2 regions of the Pseudomonas sp. MH9.2 genome follow, and region 2 is predicted to be linked to the other one. Evidence: predicted binding sites of a transcription regulator. Region 2 holds the regulator's gene; the other holds the start of a gene.

The links. Region 2 encodes FliA, which starts transcription of late flagellar genes. Its sites were predicted from a motif close to CTAAAGTTTNNNNNNNNNNNGCCGNTAA; they were not measured.
Region 1: RHM55_RS13045 (methyl-accepting chemotaxis protein) is a predicted target of FliA. The motif match lies at 1,722-1,749, and genes of this name have one in related genera.

What each region holds. Positions count from the first base shown of each region.
Region 1 is NZ_CP133784.1:2,765,635-2,772,288, reverse strand. Features, by position in the region: gene RHM55_RS13045 (methyl-accepting chemotaxis protein) at 35-1,660, opposite strand; gene RHM55_RS13040 (hypothetical protein) at 1,979-2,212, shown strand; gene RHM55_RS13035 (cell division protein ZapA) at 2,209-2,511, shown strand; gene RHM55_RS13030 (low specificity L-threonine aldolase) at 2,624-3,667, opposite strand; gene RHM55_RS13025 (TraX family protein) at 3,773-4,516, shown strand; gene glyA (serine hydroxymethyltransferase) at 4,777-6,030, shown strand; gene RHM55_RS13015 (sarcosine oxidase subunit beta family protein) at 6,046-6,654, shown strand, end outside.
Region 2 is NZ_CP133784.1:1,178,307-1,190,322, forward strand. Features, by position in the region: gene RHM55_RS05395 (CheW domain-containing protein) at 1-528, opposite strand, end outside; gene RHM55_RS05400 (ParA family protein) at 634-1,422, opposite strand; gene motD (flagellar motor protein MotD) at 1,467-2,354, opposite strand; gene RHM55_RS05410 (flagellar motor protein) at 2,365-3,105, opposite strand; gene RHM55_RS05415 (chemotaxis response regulator protein-glutamate methylesterase) at 3,105-4,247, opposite strand; gene RHM55_RS05420 (chemotaxis protein CheA) at 4,299-6,515, opposite strand; gene RHM55_RS05425 (protein phosphatase CheZ) at 6,549-7,337, opposite strand; gene RHM55_RS05430 (chemotaxis response regulator CheY) at 7,357-7,731, opposite strand; gene fliA (RNA polymerase sigma factor FliA) at 7,995-8,735, opposite strand; gene fleN (flagellar synthesis regulator FleN) at 8,732-9,565, opposite strand; gene flhF (flagellar biosynthesis protein FlhF) at 9,677-10,999, opposite strand; gene flhA (flagellar biosynthesis protein FlhA) at 11,011-12,016, opposite strand, start outside.

The DNA.
Region 1 (6,654 bases), 1.6 Mb from region 2:
AACAAGCTGACGCCTGCCGATGATGGTGTAGCGTTTACAGACTAAACCGCGCAACCATGCTGTTTAGGTCGACCGCCAGGCGAGACAATTCGTTGCTGGCGGCGCTGGTCTGATTGGCACCCGTCGCCGATTGCACCGACAGGTCACGGATGTTCACCAGATTACGGTCCACTTCGCGGGCGACTTGTGCCTGCTCCTCGGCGGCGCTGGCGATTACCAGATTGCGCTCGTTGATCTGCACGATGGCCTGATTGATGGTATCCAGCGCCATGCCCGCGCCTTTGGCGATGTTCAGCGTCGATTCAGCCCGCTCGGTGCTGTTGCGCATCGAGTTGACAGCCTGTTCGGTGCCACCCTGAATGCTGCCTACCATCCGCTCGATTTCGCTGGTCGACTGTTGGGTGCGATGCGCCAGGGCGCGAACTTCGTCGGCAACCACCGCGAACCCACGACCCGCTTCACCGGCACGTGCCGCTTCAATGGCCGCGTTGAGGGCCAGCAAGTTGGTCTGATCCGCCAGACCACGAATCACATCAAGTACCTTGCCGATATCCCGCGACTCGTTGGCCAGATTACCAATCAGCTCGGCGGTGCTTTGCACGTCACCGCTCATCCGCTCGATAGCACCGACCGTTTCCATCACCAGTTCCCGGCCATCGCCCGCTGAGGTGGTCGCGCTTTTCGAGGCATCGGAAGTGCTCACGGCATTGCGCGCGACTTCTTCCACGGCGCTGGTCATTTGATTGACGGCCGTTGCGGCCTGCTCGATTTCCTTGTTTTGTTGCGAGAGTCCGCGCGCGCTTTCGTCGGTGACGGCGTTCAGTTCTTCGGCTGCGGATGCGAGCTGAGTGGCCGAGCCGGAAATCCGTTGCAGGGTATCGCGCAGTTTTCCCTGCATTTTTTCCATGGCAGCCAGCAGGCGGCCGGCTTCATCACTGCCATTGACTTTGATCGGGCGTGTCAGATTACCCTCGGCGATGTCTTCGGCGGCGGCCAAGGCCTGGGAGATGGGCAGGGTGATGCTGGTGGTCAGGAGCCAGGCGAAGAGGATGGTGAGGAGGGTAGAGACAATCAGGATCCCGACCAGAAGATCGAATGCCATGCTGTACTGGTCGCTCGTTTCTTTGTTGCTTTCGCTCAACTGACGGGTATTGATATCGACCAGTTTGCTCAGCGCGGCATTCATTTGTTCCGAGTTGCTCAGCAGGTCCGCGTTGAGTATTGAACGCAGTTCATCAACCTGGTTGTTGCGCGACAGCGTCTTGATTCTCTCTTCAAGCTGGCGGTACTCGGCGAGCTTTTGCACGTATTGGTCATACGCAGTACGTTCCTCCGAACGGACGATCAGCTTCTCGTAGATGTTTTGTGCGGCGCGAATCTGCTCGTTTCTTAGCTGAAACAACTCAATGGTTTTCTGTTGAACGTCGGGCTCGCGATTGATCAGCAAGCGGTAAGACAGGACGCGCAGACGCAGTGTCAGTTGGGTGAACTCATCAAGGGCCTTGATGCTGGGCAAGCTGTTCTGCTCGATCGCCATGCCAGCCGCACGGATCTTGCTCATCTGCGTCAGGGCGAAGATGCCAAGGATTAGCATCAGGCTGCCAATCAGGGCAAACCCGAGAAACGCACGGGGAGCGATGTTCATATTGCGAAGGGACATAAGGGGTTCCGATGAGGGCGCGTTCCATGCGGGTAAGGCAAAAAAGTGTGGCTTGCATCACCTATCGGACATAAGACTAAAGTCTTGAGCATTGCTGGCGAACTTGTCCGTATTTGTCGCAGACGGCTTGGTCCGACGAGCAGCAGGAACCCCACAAGGAAAATGCAGTCAGTAACATTCCTATGCGTTTACATCGGCAACTCTTGAAAAGAAGCGCATCGGCGAGGAATCAAAGGCGTGAACGCCTTGATAAGCCTGGCGTGTGCAGTGACTTTTCTTTATCGTGTGCGCCCTTTGAAATTTGCTCGAGAAATCAAAATGTTGGAAGCATCCCTGAGTCAATTGGAACAACTGGTCAGTGACCTTGTGCAGCAGAATCAGACCCTTCACGCCGCGAACGCGCAATTGAGTGCCGAGCTGGTCCAGGTCAAGGATGACAACGACAGCCTGCAATTGAGTCTGCTGGAGCAGGAAGAAAAACAGGGCGCTACCGCTGCCCGTATTCAGGCATTGGTTCAGCGTGCCACTAGCGTCAACCCTGTCAGCGCATGAGTAGCGATAGTCATGCAGTGAAGGTCGTCTCTATTCTGGGCAACGACTATTCGATCAAGGCCCCCCTGGGGGAAGAGCAGGCCTTGCTGGATGCGGCGGTCATGCTCAAGGCCGCCCTGGCTGACACCAAAAAGAAATACCCAAGCCTGATCGGCGATAAATTGCTGGTATTGGCGGCGTTGAACCTGTGTTCGCAGCAGGTAGAACTCAAACGCCAGCACAAGATGGACCTCAACCGTTATCAAGAGCAGGTCAGCGCCACGGTTGAAGTCATCTCCAAGACCCTGGCTCAGGGTTGAATTGAGCTGGCAAATACAAAAACGATTATTTTGCAGGCGCGCGGGCAAGCGCGCTCCTGCAAGTGCCGTATTTGCTACGCGACCGCGCAGTATCCCATCCAGAAGACCGGCTTTATCCCGCCTGCATCACCGTTCGGATATCCGCTGCCAACTCGCGCACGCGGTCTTCTTCGGTGTCCCATGAGCACATGAAGCGCGCGCCGCCGTTGCCGATAAAGGTATAGAAGCGCCAGCCTTTATGGGTCAACGCCTTGATCGCCGGTTCCGACAGTTGCAGGAATACGCCGTTGGCCTGCACCGGGAACATCAGCTCTACGCCAGGGATGTCCTTCACCAGTTCGCTGAGCAATTGCGCGCAGTGGTTGGCGTGGCGTGCATGTTTGAGCCAGGCATCGTTCTCCAGCAGCCCGACCCACGGCGCTGAGAGAAAGCGCATTTTCGAGGCCAGTTGCCCAGCCTGTTTGCAGCGGTAGTCAAAGTCTTCAGCCAGTTTATGGTTGAAGAACAGAATCGCCTCGCCCACCGCCATGCCATTTTTAGTGCCGCCGAAGCACAGCACATCGATCCCGGATTTCCAAGTCAGTTCTGCCGGGGAGCAATTGAGGTAGGCGCAGGCATTGGCGAAACGCGCGCCGTCCATGTGCAGATTGAGGCCCAGTTCCTTGCAGGTGGCGCTGATGGCCTTGAGCTCTTCGGGCTGATAGACACTGCCGACTTCCGTCGCCTGAGTCAGGGTCACGACCCGAGGTTTTGGGTAGTGAATGTCCTGACGTTTGAGTGCGACTTCACGAATCGATTCTGGGGTCAGCTTGCCGTTTTCGCTGCGGGCGGTCAGCAGCTTGGAGCCGTTGGAGAAAAACTCCGGTGCGCCGCATTCATCGGTTTCGACGTGGGCGGTTTCCGAGCAGATAACGCTGTGGTAACTCTGGCACAACGACGACAGCGCCAGAGAGTTGGCTGCGGTACCGTTGAAGGCGAAAAAGACTTCGCAGTCGGTTTCGAACAGTTTGCGAAAATGATCAGAGGCGCGAGCGGTCCACTCATCGTCACCATAGGCGCGCTGATGGCCGTGGTTTGCCTGTTCCATGGCGGCCCAGGCTTCGGGGCAGATCCCGGAATAGTTGTCGCTGGCAAACTGCTGGCTTTTATCTGTCATGGCCGATTCCCTGTGATCGAATAAGGTCGCACTTTAACCATGATTGTTGGCGCGGGTCATGCGTTGTTCTGTTTCCCGCTTTTTTCATCACGTGCATGGAGCCTTATGAGGTCGTTGCTGAAGCATCCGATAACCACCGGGCGAGACGCTGCGCTGGACCTGCTCAAGTGGCTGGCGATGCTGAGCATGGTGCTCGATCACCTGCGTTACGTCGGCTGGTCGGTGGACTTCCTGTATGTGCCGGGGCGATTTGCGTTTCCGTGGTTTTGCTTGGCAATCGCCGCCAATCTGGCGCGTGGCGGGGCTGGACAGGTTGAGGGCGTTCAATGGCGCTATCTGGCCTGGCTGCTGGTGTTCGCCGGGCTGGCGGAGCTGCCTTACCGGTTGTTCATGCTTCACGCAGACACCTTGAACGTGTTGCCGACGCTGGGGTTGGGGCTGTTGCTGGCGCAGGGTTGGCGCGACCGTACGCCGTGGGCGTTGTGTCTGGCGGGCGTGGTGTTGCTGGTGGCGGCGGTTTTCCAGGCGCAGCTGATGTTCGGCTTTTTTGGCGTCGCGCTGCCGCTGGCATTTTTGTGGGTGCTGCGCGGGCCATGGTACGGGGCACTATTGCCGGGGCTGGTGTGTCTGGCGAGCAACGCCTGGCCAGAGATGTTCGCGGCGGCGCGGTGGGGCGACAGTGTGTCGATACAGGGCATTGCGGTGTGCCTGATGGCGCCGCTGGTCGGATTGGCACTGCTGAAGACCCGGCTGACTGTCGCGGTCTGGCCAATGCGGCGCTGGGCGTATGCGATCTACCCCGTGCATTTTTTGCTGTTGGTCGGGGTCAGGTTTTGGGTGGCGGGGTGAATGCGTTCTATCGGTCAGATCGCGCCGGCTTCTTTCGCGAAGGCGTCGGTTGAGACAACATAAACCTCCCGCCAAGCCCCATAACAGGGCCTTTCCCAGCTACCAATTATCTCTGCGCGCCAAGCCATGTCGTAAACGCACCTTTGCGTGGCGCCCATAGGCATTTGGCCTCTCTGCGTCGGACCTAACATCGCATCCAAAGGGCACTCTACACGCCCTATCGATAAGTCAGGCGCAGCGCCGCCGCTGGGAGAACCGCGATGTTCAGCAAGCAAGACAAAATCCAAGGCTATGACGATGTACTGTTGGCGGCGATGAATGCTGAAGAGCAACGCCAGGAAGACCACATCGAGCTGATCGCTTCGGAAAACTACACCAGCAAACGCGTGATGGAAGCCCAGGGCAGCGGCCTGACCAATAAATACGCAGAAGGCTATCCGGGCAAGCGCTACTACGGTGGTTGCGAGCATGTGGACAAGGTCGAGCAGTTGGCCATTGATCGCGCCAAACAGCTGTTCGGCGCCGATTACGCGAACGTCCAGCCGCACTCCGGCAGCCAGGCCAACGCCGCTGTCTATCTGGCCCTGCTGCAAGCGGGCGACACCGTGCTGGGCATGAGCCTGGCCCACGGCGGTCACCTGACCCACGGCGCCAAAGTCAGCTTCTCCGGCAAACTGTACAACGCTGTGCAATATGGCATCGACACCGCCACCGGCTTGATCGATTACGACGAAGTCGAGCGCATCGCCGTTGAATGCAAGCCAAAAATGATCATTGCCGGTTTCTCGGCCTACTCGAAAACCCTGGATTTCCCACGCTTCCGCGCCATCGCCGACAAAGTGGGCGCCTATCTGTTTGTTGATATGGCCCACGTGGCCGGTCTGGTTGCTGCTGGCCTGTACCCGAACCCGCTGCCGTACGCCGACGTGGTGACCACCACGACCCATAAAACCCTGCGCGGTCCACGTGGCGGCCTGATCCTGGCCAAAGCCAACGAAGAGATCGAGAAGAAACTCAACTCTGCAGTATTCCCTGGTGGTCAGGGCGGCCCGTTGATGCACGTTATCGCGGCCAAGGCCGTGTGTTTCAAGGAAGCGCTGGAGCCAGGGTTCAAGGTCTATCAGCAACAAGTGATCGATAACGCAAAGGCGATGGCGAAGGTGTTCATCGACCGTGGTTACGACGTGGTGTCCGGCGGTACCGACTGCCACCTGTTCCTGGTCAGTCTGATCCGTCAGGGCCTCACCGGTAAAGACGCCGACGCCGCCTTGGGTCGTGCGCACATCACCGTGAACAAGAACTCCGTACCGAACGATCCACAATCGCCGTTCGTGACTTCGGGTCTGCGTATCGGCACCCCGGCCGTCACCACGCGAGGTTTCAAAGTTCCACAATGTGTCGAACTGGCCGGCTGGGTCTGTGACATTCTCGACAACCTCGGCGATGCAGATGTCGAGGCCAATGTCGCCAGCCAGGTTGCGGCACTGTGCGCCGATTTCCCGGTTTATCGCTGAGTCAGGAGTAGCCCCATGCAGCATTACTCAGGCTTCGGCCTCTTCAAGCACTCTCTCAGCCACCACGAAAACTGGCAGCGCATGTGGCGCACGCCGACCCCGAAAAAAGTCTACGACGTGGTCATCGTCGGCGGCGGCGGTCATGGTTTGGCGACTGCGTATTACCTGGCCAAGGAGCACGGCATCACCAACGTGGCCGTGGTCGAGAAAGGCTGGCTGGGCGGCGGTAATACCGCACGCAACACCACCATCGTGCGCTCCAACTACCTCTGGGATGAGTCGGCGCACCTGTACGAACACGCGATGAAACTGTGGGAAGGCCTGTCGCAGGACATCAACTACAACGTGATGTTCTCTCAACGCGGCGTGTACAACCTGTGCCACACCCTGCAAGACATTCGTGACTCGGAACGCCGGGTCAGCGCCAACCGCCTCAATGGCGTGGATGGCGAGTTGCTCAATGCCAAACAGGTCGCGGAAGAAATCCCGTACCTGGATTGCTCGAAAAACACCCGTTACCCGATCATTGGCGCGACGGTTCAGCGCCGTGGCGGCGTAGCTCGTCACGATGCCGTGGCCTGGGGTTTTGCGCGTGCCGCCGACGCCTTGGGCGTCGACCTGATT
Region 2 (12,016 bases):
CAGGTTCCCGCTCTGGCTGGGCAGAATGCCAAGAAACCAGTTCGGCTGACCGAACAGCGGCGTCAACTCCTGCCCTTCCAGCGAATAAATCGAGCCCAGACACACCAACGGCACGGCCAGGGTCAGCCCGGCGACATCGAATAACAGGCATTCGAACGGCTCGGCAGCCCATGCCGGCCTACCGTCAGCAGACGATGGCGGCGGCGTGCGATGACCGGCCGCAAGATGCACCTCGACCACAGGCTCAACCAAGGTCACAACCGGAGTCTCAACCGCCTCTAAAACAGGTTCCGGCAGTGCAACATCAGCGATAACGGCAACCGGCGCAGGCGTGGCAACCGCAACCACTGGCGAATTGAGCGCCGCGCGAACCACTGCATCGCGTGCCTGCTCTTCAAGTACCGCCGCCTGGAATTCGTCAAGACTGGAGCTGAGCGTCAGCTCTTCAGTCGCTTCCTGCAGCAAGGCATCCAGATAAGACTGCAGCGCCAATTGTGGCCGTGTTGCTATATCGACAGGGCGGCTCATAAGGGTGCCCATAAACAAGTACCGTAGAAATAACATTCACTGTTTATTGTTATCGGCTGCGCTGGCGCCCGACTTGAATGTGTCCGAGAGTCACGCACCAACACCTCAAGCGACCTGAGCAACAAGTTGCTGGGAAAGCAGGTCTTTGAGCAGCGCCCGATAGGCCACCACGCCACGACTTTTGTTGTCGAACTGCGAGGGCGTCAGCCCGGCCCGGCTGGCATCGCGCAAACGGGTGTCCACTGGCACGTACGCCTTCCAGATGTTTTCCGGGTAGTTGTCGCGCAGCACCCTCAAGGTACTCATGGACGCCTGCGTGCGGCGGTCGAACAAGGTTGGAACAATGGTGTAAGGCAGCGCCTGTTTGCGCGAACGATTGATCATCGCCAGCGTGCTGACCATGCGTTCAAGGCCCTTGACCGCCAGAAATTCGGTTTGCACTGGAATGACTAACTGCTGACTGGCCGCCAAAGCATTGACCATCAACACGCCGAGTAACGGTGGACTGTCGATGATGGCGTAATCAAAATCCTGCCAAAGCTGCGCCAGACTTTTTGCAATCACCAGCCCCAGGCCACTTTGCCCCGGCGACTGACGCTCCAGCACCGCCAGCGCTGTACTCGATGGCAGCAGGGAAATGCGCTCATCGCTGGTCGGCAACAGCAACTGACCGGGCAGACCATCGGGCACGACACCCTTGTGCAGAAACAGGTCATAAGCGCTGTGCTCCAGCGTGTCGGGGTTGTGCCCGAAGTAACTGGTCATGGAACCATGAGGGTCGAGATCGACAACGACCACGCGCTTGCCCGCCTCTGCCAGCAAGCCAGCTAAAGCGATGGAAGAGGTGGTCTTACCGACGCCACCTTTTTGATTGGCTACTGCCCAGACTCTCATTGTGCTTTTCCTCCCGACATGACGCTTGCCATACCGAGAATTGACTATAAGGCGGGTGACGGGGAATTGACGGCGTTCCCACTTACCGGCTGCGTACGGTGGGTCGGTGCAGTTTGTGTGCCAGCACGCTTCAACGCGGCATCCGGTTTTGCATTGGCAGTGCCGGAGCCAGTAAGACTGCGGCGTACCTCGAGATTGCGCGAAATCACCAGCACCACGCGCCGGTTATGGGCGCGCCCCTCGGCCGTGGTATTTGAAGCCACCGGCTGAAACTCGCCGTAACCCACCGATGCCATGCGAGCCGGGTTAACCCCATCCATCGCCAGCATGCGCACGATGCTTGCCGCCCGCGCCGACGACAACTCCCAGTTGGTCGGGTACTGCGCCGTGCGGATCGGCTGGTCATCGGTGAAACCTTCAACGTGCACCGGGTTGTCGAAGGGATGCAAAATCTTCGCGACCTTCTCTATGATATTGAATGCCATGTCACTGGGCATGGCATCGCCGCTACCGAACAACAGACTGGAGTTGAGCTCGATCTCAATCCACAGTTCATTGCCGCGAACCGTCAACTGATTGGACTTGATCAAATCGCCAAAGCCACTGCGCACATCGTTCGAAATCGCCTGCAGCGGGTCAATCGAGCTTGGCGACAAACCCGCATCGACCTCCTCGCTGTCCCGAATCAATGGTTCCGCCGGTCTGACCGTCAGGGGGCGCTCGTTACCGATAGGAATCGGTTTGAGACTGCGCTCGGCATCGCTGAATACACCATTCAAGGCCTCCGACAGAACTTTGTACTTACCCTCGTTGAGCGATGAAATCGAATACATCACCACAAAAAAAGCAAACAACAAGGTGATGAAGTCCGCGTAAGACACCAGCCAACGTTCGTGATTTTCATGCTCTTCGGGACGGCGACGGCGGGCCATGACTATTGCATCACTCCATGAAACCTTGCAGTTTCAATTCGATTGAGCGCGGGTTCTCGCCCTCGGCGATAGACAAAATGCCTTCGAGCAACATTTCGCGATAACGCGACTGACGCAGGGCAATCGCTTTGAGCTTGCTCGCGATCGGCAGCAAAATCAGGTTGGCTGAAGCCACCCCGTAGATAGTCGCGACGAATGCCACGGCAATCCCGCTGCCCAACTGACTTGGCTCGGCGAGGTTGCCCATCACATGAATCAAGCCCATAACCGCGCCGATGATGCCGATGGTCGGCGCGTAGCCACCCATGCTCTCGAAAACCTTGGCCGCCTGAGTATCGCGTGCTTCCTGGGTCATGAAGTCCACTTCCAGAATGCTCCGAATCGCTTCGGGTTCAGCACCGTCGACCAACAACTGCAAGCCTTTGCGCGAATAGGTATCGGGTTCCCCGTCGGCGATGGCTTCAAGCCCGAGCAGCCCTTCCTTGCGTGCAATCAGGCTCCAGTTGACGACACGGTCAATCCCACCCGACAGATCGATGCGTGGCGGGAACAGAATCCAGCCAACAATCTGCAGGGCTCGCATAAAAGAACTCATGGGAGACTGCAGCAGCGAAGCCGCCAGAGTTCCACCCAGTACGATCAAGGCTGCCGGACCATTGAGCAAGGCGCTCAGGTGTCCGCCCTCCAGGAAATTGCCGCCAATAATGGCGACAAACGCCAGGATGATCCCAATCAGGCTCAGCACATCCATCAGAGACAGGCCTCGACCAAATGCTTGCCAATCTCGTCCAGGCTGTACACCGCATCCGCCAGGTCGGCTTTGACGATCGCCATAGGCATGCCGTAAATCACACAGCTTGCCTCATCCTGCGCCCAGATATGGCTACCACCCTGCTTGAGCAGGCGAGCACCCTCGCGACCATCGGCCCCCATACCGGTGAGTACCACCGCCAACACCTTGTCACCGTAGGATTTGGCCGCAGAACCGAAGGTAATATCCACACAGGGTTTGTAATTCAAGCGCTCGTCACCGGGCAGGATCTTCACCGCGCCGCGACCATCGATCATCATTTGCTTGCCGCCAGGGGCCAGCAATGCCAGACCCGGACGCAAAATATCACCGTCTTCGGCTTCTTTGACACTGATCTGACACAGCTTGTCCAGACGCTCGGCGAACGCCTTGGTAAACGCTGCCGGCATGTGCTGAATCAGGACGATAGGTGCAGGGAAGCTGGCGGGCAGTTGCGTTAACACGCGCTGCAATGCCACCGGGCCACCCGTTGATGTACCGATTGCCACCAGCTTGTAGGCTTTGCGCTTTGGAGCAGGCGACGCATGCGCTGGCACGTGCGCCGAGGAAGCGTTTGTCGGCGAGCGTACGGGTACAGCGCGGGGAGTCGTCGACCCGACACTCAAAGCGCTACTGGAAGTTGCGCCCGATGACACAGCCACCTGCGGCGCCGGAGTCGGAGTGCTGTAGCCAGTGAAACGACGGTTGCTGCGCGAAATAGTGTGAATTTTTTCGCACAGCAGCTGTTTGACCTTTTCGGGGTTGCGCGAGATGTCTTCGAAGTTTTTGGGCAAGAAATCGACCGCACCCGCATCCAGCGCATCCAGCGTAACCCGGGCGCCTTCATGGGTCAGCGAGGAGAACATCAAGACCGGTGTCGGAATGCGCTGCATGATGTGACGCACTGCTGTGATGCCATCCATCATTGGCATCTCGTAATCCATGGTAATCACATCGGGTTTCAGCGCCAGCGCTTGCTCGATGGCTTCTTTGCCGTTAGTCGCCGTGCCGACTATCTGGATATTCGGGTCCGCAGAAAGAATTTCCGAGACGCGGCGGCGGAAGAAACCTGAATCATCCACCACCAGGACCTTGACTGCCATAAACACTCCGTTAGGTGCTGCGGGCACCAAAAGCGGCCCGCAGCCCCAGAATCAAATACGCCGTGCAGCGTAACGCTTGAGCATGCTTGGTACATCGAGAATCAAGGCAATTCGACCGTCACCGGTAATGGTGGCGCCTGACATACCCGGTGTTCCCTGCAGCATTTTGCCCAGCGGCTTGATGACGACTTCCTCCTGACCCACCAACTGATCGACGACAAAACCGATACGCTGGGTGCCGACCGACAGGATCACCACATGACCTTCGTGCTGCTCCTCGTGAGCGGCCTTGGCCACCAGCCAACGCTTGAGATAGAACAGAGGCAAAGCCTTGTCGCGCACGATGACCACTTCCTGGCCGTCGACAACGTTGGTCCGCGACAGGTCGAGGTGGAAAATCTCGTTTACGTTGACCAGCGGGAAGGCAAAAGCCTGATTGCCAAGCATCACCATCAGGGTCGGCATGATCGCCAGGGTCAACGGCACCTTGATGACGATCTTCGAACCCTGGCCCTTGGTCGAGTAAATATTGATCGAGCCATTGAGTTGGGCAATTTTGGTTTTCACCACGTCCATGCCCACGCCGCGCCCAGATACGTCGGAAATCTCGGTTTTGGTCGAGAAGCCCGGCGCGAAGATCAGGTTGTAGCAATCGGTTTCGCTCAAGCGATCCGCAGCGTCCTTGTCCATCACCCCGCGTTTCACGGCGATGGCACGTAACACGTTGGCGTCCATGCCCTTGCCGTCATCGGAAATCGACAACAGGATATGGTCACCCTCCTGCTCAGCCGCCAGAATTACCCGACCGCATCGGGCTTTCCCGGATGCTTCGCGTTCTTCCGGGGTTTCGATGCCGTGGTCGACAGCGTTGCGCACCAAGTGGACCAGCGGGTCGGCCAAGGCCTCGACCAGGTTCTTGTCCAGGTCGGTTTCTTCGCCGACCAGCTCCAGATTGATCTCTTTCTTCAGCTGGCGTGCAAGGTCGCGAACCAGTCGTGGGAAGCGGCCAAAGACTTTCTTGATCGGCTGCATGCGGGTTTTCATCACCGCGGTCTGCAGATCAGCCGTGACCACGTCAAGGTTCGACACCGCCTTGGACATGGCTTCGTCGCCACTGTTGAGACCCAGACGAACCAGGCGGTTCCGCACCAACACCAACTCGCCGACCATGTTCATGATTTCGTCGAGGCGTGCGGTGTCGACCCGCACCGTGGTTTCAGCTTCAGACGCCGCGTGCTTCTCCGGTACGGGCGCTTTGGCCGGAGCCTGGGCTGCAGCAACAGCCTTGGCCGGCGCAGGCGCCTTCACCACTGCGGCTTTAGCTACGACAGGTGCAGGGGCAACAGCTGCCACAACGGCTTCAGGCTCAAACTTGCCTTTGCCATGCAGCTCATCAAGCAACGCTTCGAATTCGTGATCGGAGATTTGATCGCCGCCCGCAGCACTGACAGGCGCCTTGGCGACGGCCACTGGAGCCAGTACCCCAGACTCCAGAGCATCGGCTACGAACGAGCCTTTTCCGTGCAACTGATCGAGCAGTGCTTCGAACTCGTCGTCGGTGATCTCATTGCTCGCTGACGCGGTCGCCACAGGCGCAGCCTGAACAGGCACGGCATCGGCGGCGAACTGGCCTTTCCCGTGCAACTGATCGAGCAGCGATTCAAATTCAGCATCACTGATCTCGTCGCTGGCATTGGGGTCAATAGCAGGCATCGCAACTACTGCTGCGGGGGCCGCAGCTGAAGCGGCCGCTTGCGCCTTGACGGCGTTGAGCGAATCGAGCAACTGCTCGAATTCGTTATCGGTGATGTCGCCTGCGGCCTCAGCAGGTGGCTCTTCGACGCTGGCGGGCGCTGCCGCAGCGATCTCATCGGCAGACGCTGGCGCTGCCAAACGTGCTAATGCAGCCAGCAATTCGGGCGTGGCCGGGGTCACGGTAGTGCGCTCACGCACTTCAGTGAACATACCGTTGACCGCATCCAATGCTTCAAGGACCACGTCCATCAACTCCGAGTCGACGCGACGCTCACCCTTGCGCAGGATGTCGAAGACGTTCTCGGCGATGTGGCAGCACTCCACCAGCTCATGGAGCTGGAGGAAGCCGGCGCCCCCTTTTACAGTGTGAAAACCGCGAAAAATTGCATTAAGCAAGTCCGCATCATCAGGTCGGCTTTCCAGCTCGACCAGCTGCTCGGACAATAGCTCGAGAATCTCGCCGGCCTCTACCAGAAAATCCTGAAGGATTTCTTCATCGGCGCCGAAGCTCATTGGGGTGCTCCCTAAAATTAACCATCAACCGACCTAGAAGCCCAGGCTGGATAGCAGATCGTCAACATCATCCTGTCCGGACACAACGTCATCACGCTTATCGGCATGAATCTGCGGACCTTCACCCTGAGACAGATGTTTTTCTTGTTCTTTTTCTACGCGTATCGATTGATGGTCATGTTCGATCCCGGCAAAACGATCGACCTGACTGGCCATCAGTACCAGTTTGAGCAGGTTGCTTTCGACTTCCGTGACCAACTGGGTCACGCGCTTGATGACCTGACCGGTAAGGTCCTGATAATCCTGAGCCAGCAAAATATCGTTGAGGTGGCCCGACACTTCCCGGGTTTCCTTTTCGCTGCGCGTCAAAAAACCATCGACACGCCGAGCCAGCTCACGAAATTCTTCGGCGCCGATTTCGCGACGCATGAAGCGTCCCCAATCGACACTCAAAGCAGCAGCCTCAGTGCCAAGCCCACCCACCAGCGGTGTACTGAGCTCCACCAGATCCATCGTGCGGTTGGCCGCTGCCTCGGTCAGCCTGACCACATAGGACAGCCGCTCGGTAGCATCATTGATCTGCGAGACTTCCTCGGCTTGCGGCGTGTTCGGGTCAATCTGAAAATTGACGATGGCACTGTGCAGTTCGCGAGTAAGTTTGCCGACTTCCTGATACAGGCCGCTGTCGCGGGCCTTATTAAGCTCATTGATCAGTTGCGCAGCGTCGCCGAACCGGCCCTTTTCAAGGCTATCGACCAACTCGTGTGCGTGTTTTTTCAGGGTCGACTCAAAGTCGCCCGATGACGAATCTGTGTGCTCCATAGAGCCCTCGCGGCAAACATCAGCTATTGACGCGCTCGAAGATCTTTTCGATCTTTTCTTTCAGCACTTGAGCCGTGAAGGGCTTGACCACGTAACCGTTCACACCGGCCTGAGCAGCTTCGATGATCTGATCACGCTTGGCTTCAGCCGTTACCATCAACACCGGTAGATGCTTGAGGCGTTCATCTGCACGCACATGGCGTAACAGATCGATGCCGGACATGCCAGGCATGTTCCAGTCAGTCACCAAAAAATCGAAGCTCCCGCTTTGCAGCATCGGCAGCGCGGTAACCCCGTCATCCGCCTCAGCCGTATTGGTAAACCCCAAGTCACGCAACAGGTTTTTTATGATCCGCCGCATCGTTGAGAAGTCATCAACGATGAGGATTTTCATGTTCTTGTTCAATTCGACCTCCAAGCAGTCTTTAACGCATTCAGCACCTGAATACGCTGTTCAATCAAAAACCGGCGCAGCACACAACGGCTGCACGAAAACGACGACGAGCTTGGTAAATCAACAGGTCGGGAAACGGGCACAGCAGGTCTTACAGGACCCTGACTGACCGGCTCCTGCCTAGTCCTATTTTCTTCGCACGCAACGCTTTGCACAGCCAGCCTGCAGATAGCGCGAAACCACCAAGGGCCACGCACTGCCTGTCAACGCGCTCGCCATTCCCCCAAACGCCCTCGCAAACGAGCTGCGCACTGGCTGTGTAACTGGCTGACCCGCGACTCGCTGACCCCCAATACCTCACCAATTTCCTTAAGGTTCAGCTCCTCGTCGTAGTACAGCGCCAATACCAGTCGCTCGCGCTCTGGCAAATTGGCTATCGCATCTGCTAACGCAGCCTGGAAGCGTTCATCTTCCAGATCGCGCGACGGCTCAAGGTGAGCGCTTGCGCCATCCTCGTGCAGCCCTTCATGTTCGCCGTCCTGCAACAGATCGTCGAAACTGAATAGCCGACTGCCCAAGGTGTCATTCAAAATCCCGTAATAATCATCGAGACTCAATTGGAGTTCGGCCGCAACCTCGTGATCTTTAGCGTCACGACCGGTTTTAGCTTCAATTGCCCGAATTGCGTCACTGACCATGCGTGTATTGCGATGCACAGAACGCGGGGCCCAATCACCCTTGCGCACCTCATCGAGCATGGCGCCACGAATACGAATCCCGGCATAGGTCTCGAAACTCGCACCCTTGGTGGCGTCGTATTTAGTCGAGACTTCCAACAAACCAATCATGCCAGCCTGGATCAGGTCTTCGACCTGCACACTGGCTGGCAACCGCGCCAGCAGGTGATAAGCAATGCGTTTAACCAGCGGCGCATAACGCTCGATCAGCTCGTACTGGGAGTCTTTTGACACCTTGCTGTACATGCGATAGCCGCTGGCTGTCATAGCACCGGTCCTGCACTCGCTGGATGTACGAGCCGCTCAACGAAAAATTCCAGATGCCCGCGCGGGTTGGCCGGCAACGGCCAAGTGTCAACTTTCTGTGCGATAGCTTTGAACGCTAGGGAGCACTTGGAACGCGGGAACGCTTCATATACGGCGCGCTGCTTCTGCACGGCTTTACGTACGCATTCGTCATAAGGCACGGCGCCGACGTATTGTAGGGCGACATCCAGGAAGCGGTCAGTGACCTTGGTCAACTTGGCGAACAGATTGCGGCCTTCCTGAGGGCTTTGTGCCATGTTGGCAAGCACCCGGAAGCGGTTCATCCCGTAATCGCGGTTGAGCAGTTTGATCAGCGCGTAAGCATCGGTGATCGAGGTCGGCTCATCACACACCACCAGCAATACTTCCTGGGCCGCGCGCACGAAGCTGACGACCGATTCACCGATGCCCGCAGCCGTGTCGATCACCAGTACATCGAGGTTATCGCCGATGTCGCTGAAGGCCTGGATCAGACCGGCATGTTGTGCTGCCGTCAGGTGAACCATGCTTTGGGTGCCGGACGCAGCCGGCACGATACGAATCCCGCCCGGCCCCTGAAGCAGCACATCGCGAAGCTCGCAGCGTCCTTCGATAACGTCGGCGAGGGTGCGTTTGGGGGTCAAGCCGAGTAACACATCGACATTAGCCAGACCCAGGTCGGCATCCAGCAGCATGACGCGCCGACCGAGCTCAGCCAGAGCCAGTGATAAGTTCACTGACACGTTGGTCTTGCCGACGCCACCTTTGCCACCGGTCACCGCGATAACCTGTACGGGATGCATGCTGCCCATGTTATTTCTTTACCTTGTGTTGCTTAGACCGAGGCCACATTACTGACTGCAAGTTCGTTGAGAGAACAAAGCAAGGCAGACCATGATGTAGGTACATTCCAGTGTCTTGCTTTACCCAACCCTTTTGTTCGGGCTGTGATAAAGATCCGCGAACATATCCGCCATAGCTTCCTCGCTCGGCTCTTCCTGCATTTGCACACTGACCGCTCGACTCACCAATTGGTGCCGGCGCGGCAAGTGCAAATCATCCGGTATCCGTGGCCCATCCGTCAGATAGGCCACCGGTAATTCATGACTGATTGCCAGGCTTAACACTTCACCCAAGCTGGCGGTTTCATCCAGTTTGGTGAGAATGCAGCCGGCTAGACCGCAACGTTTGTAGCTGTGGTATGCCGCGGTCAGAACCTGTTTCTGGCTGGTTGTTGCCAGCACCAGATAATTACGCGCCTTGATACCACGACCTGCGAGGCTTTCCAGTTGCAGGCGCAGTGCTGGATCGCTTGCCTGCAGGCCGGCGGTGTCGATCAAGACCACGCGCTTGCGTACCAATGGCTCCAACGCCTGACCAAGCGACTGGCCCGGGTCGATATGAGTGACCGGCACATTGAGAATACGGCCCAGGGTTTTCAGCTGTTCCTGGGCGCCAATCCGATAGCTATCCATGCTCACCAGTGCAATATTTTGTGGACCATATTTCAAGACATACCGTGCTGCCAGTTTCGCCAGCGTCGTGGTCTTGCCCATCCCTGCCGGACCGACCATGGCGATCACGCCGCCCTCCTCCAGAGGTTCGACGTCGGGCGTCACGATCATCCGCGCCAAGTGGGCCAGTAACATGCGCCACGCCTGACGGGGTTCTTCAATATCGGTGATCATCGCCAACAGGTCCCGCGACAACGGACCCGACAGACCAATGCGTTGCAGGCGACGCCACAGGTTGGCTTGCTGCGGACGGCTGCCTTGCAGTTGATTCCAGGCCAACGAACCGAGTTGCACTTCGAGCAGTTCGCGCAGACCGTTCAACTCAAAACGCATGGACTCATAAGCATGCTGCCCAGCGACGGGCTCAACGGCAGTGGCCGGAGCGGCTGGACGCGGCGGCTCGCTGAAGGTCGGCTCAATGTGCGAGTCGCCAGCGGTCAACGGCAGGCCGGAATAAAGCTGGCGATTGATCGATGAATCGCTATCGCCACGGGTGCCGAGTTCAGCCTGAGCAGAGACGATGCGAGATTGGGTTTTGCGCAGTTCGTCTTCGAGTTCAATGTTCGGCACACGCGGTGCCAGCGCGGAAAGTTTGTAATCCAGGGCAGCAGTCAGCTCTACACCACCGGCAATCCGCCGGTTGCCAATGATGGCGGCATCAGCGCCCAATTCATCACGGACCAATTTCATGGCTTGACGCATGTCGGCGGCGAAAAAACGCTTAACTTGCATGACTCACTACCTCAGCCGTTGGGCCCGACAGTCGCGACGATTGTGACTTGCTTATTGTCAGGAATTTCCTGATACGCCAGAACATGCATGTTCGGTACAGCCAACCGTCCAAATCGTGACAGCATGGCGCGAACCGGGCCTGCGACTAACAAAATCACTGGCTGCCCCTGCATTTCCTGGCGCTGAGCAGCATCAATCAACGAACGCTGGAGCTTTTCAGCCATGCTCGGCTCGAGAAGAACGCCCTCTTCCTGACCCTGACCAGCCTTCTGAAGACTATTTAGCAATATTTGTTCCAATCTTGGCTCAAGGGTAATGACAGGCAGCTCCGGCTCAGCCCCTACAATGCTTTGGACGATAGCGCGACACAGTCCGACGCGCACCGCTGCGACCAGCGCGGCAGTATCTTGACTCCGAGGTGCAGCGTTAGCGATGGCTTCGGCAATGCTGCGGATATCCCTGACAGGGACGTGTTCAGCCAGCAACGCCTGCAACACCTTGAGCAATGCCGAGAGCGAAAGAACACCTGGTACCAGCTCTTCGGCCAGTTTGGGCGAGCTTTTGGCCAATAACTGCATCAATTGCTGCACTTCTTCATGGCCAATCAGCTCATGAGAATGCTTGTACAGAATCTGATTGAGGTGAGTCGCCACCACTGTGCTGGCATCCACCACGGTGTAACCGAGCGATTGCGCCTGACTGCGCAGGCTGACTTCGATCCACACTGCCTCCAGACCGAACGCTGGGTCCTTGGCGGTGATCCCGTTGAGCGTACCAAAGACCTGACCCGGATTGATCGCCAGTTCGCGATCAGGGTAAATCTCGGCCTCAGCCAGGGTGACGCCCATCAGTGTCAGACGATAGGCGCTGGGCGCCAGATCAAGGTTGTCGCGGATATGCACGGTCGGCATCAAAAAGCCCAACTCTTGGGAAAGCTTTTTACGCACGCCCTTGATCCGTGCCAGGAGCTGACCGCCTTGATTGCGATCCACCAACGGAATCAAGCGGTAGCCTACT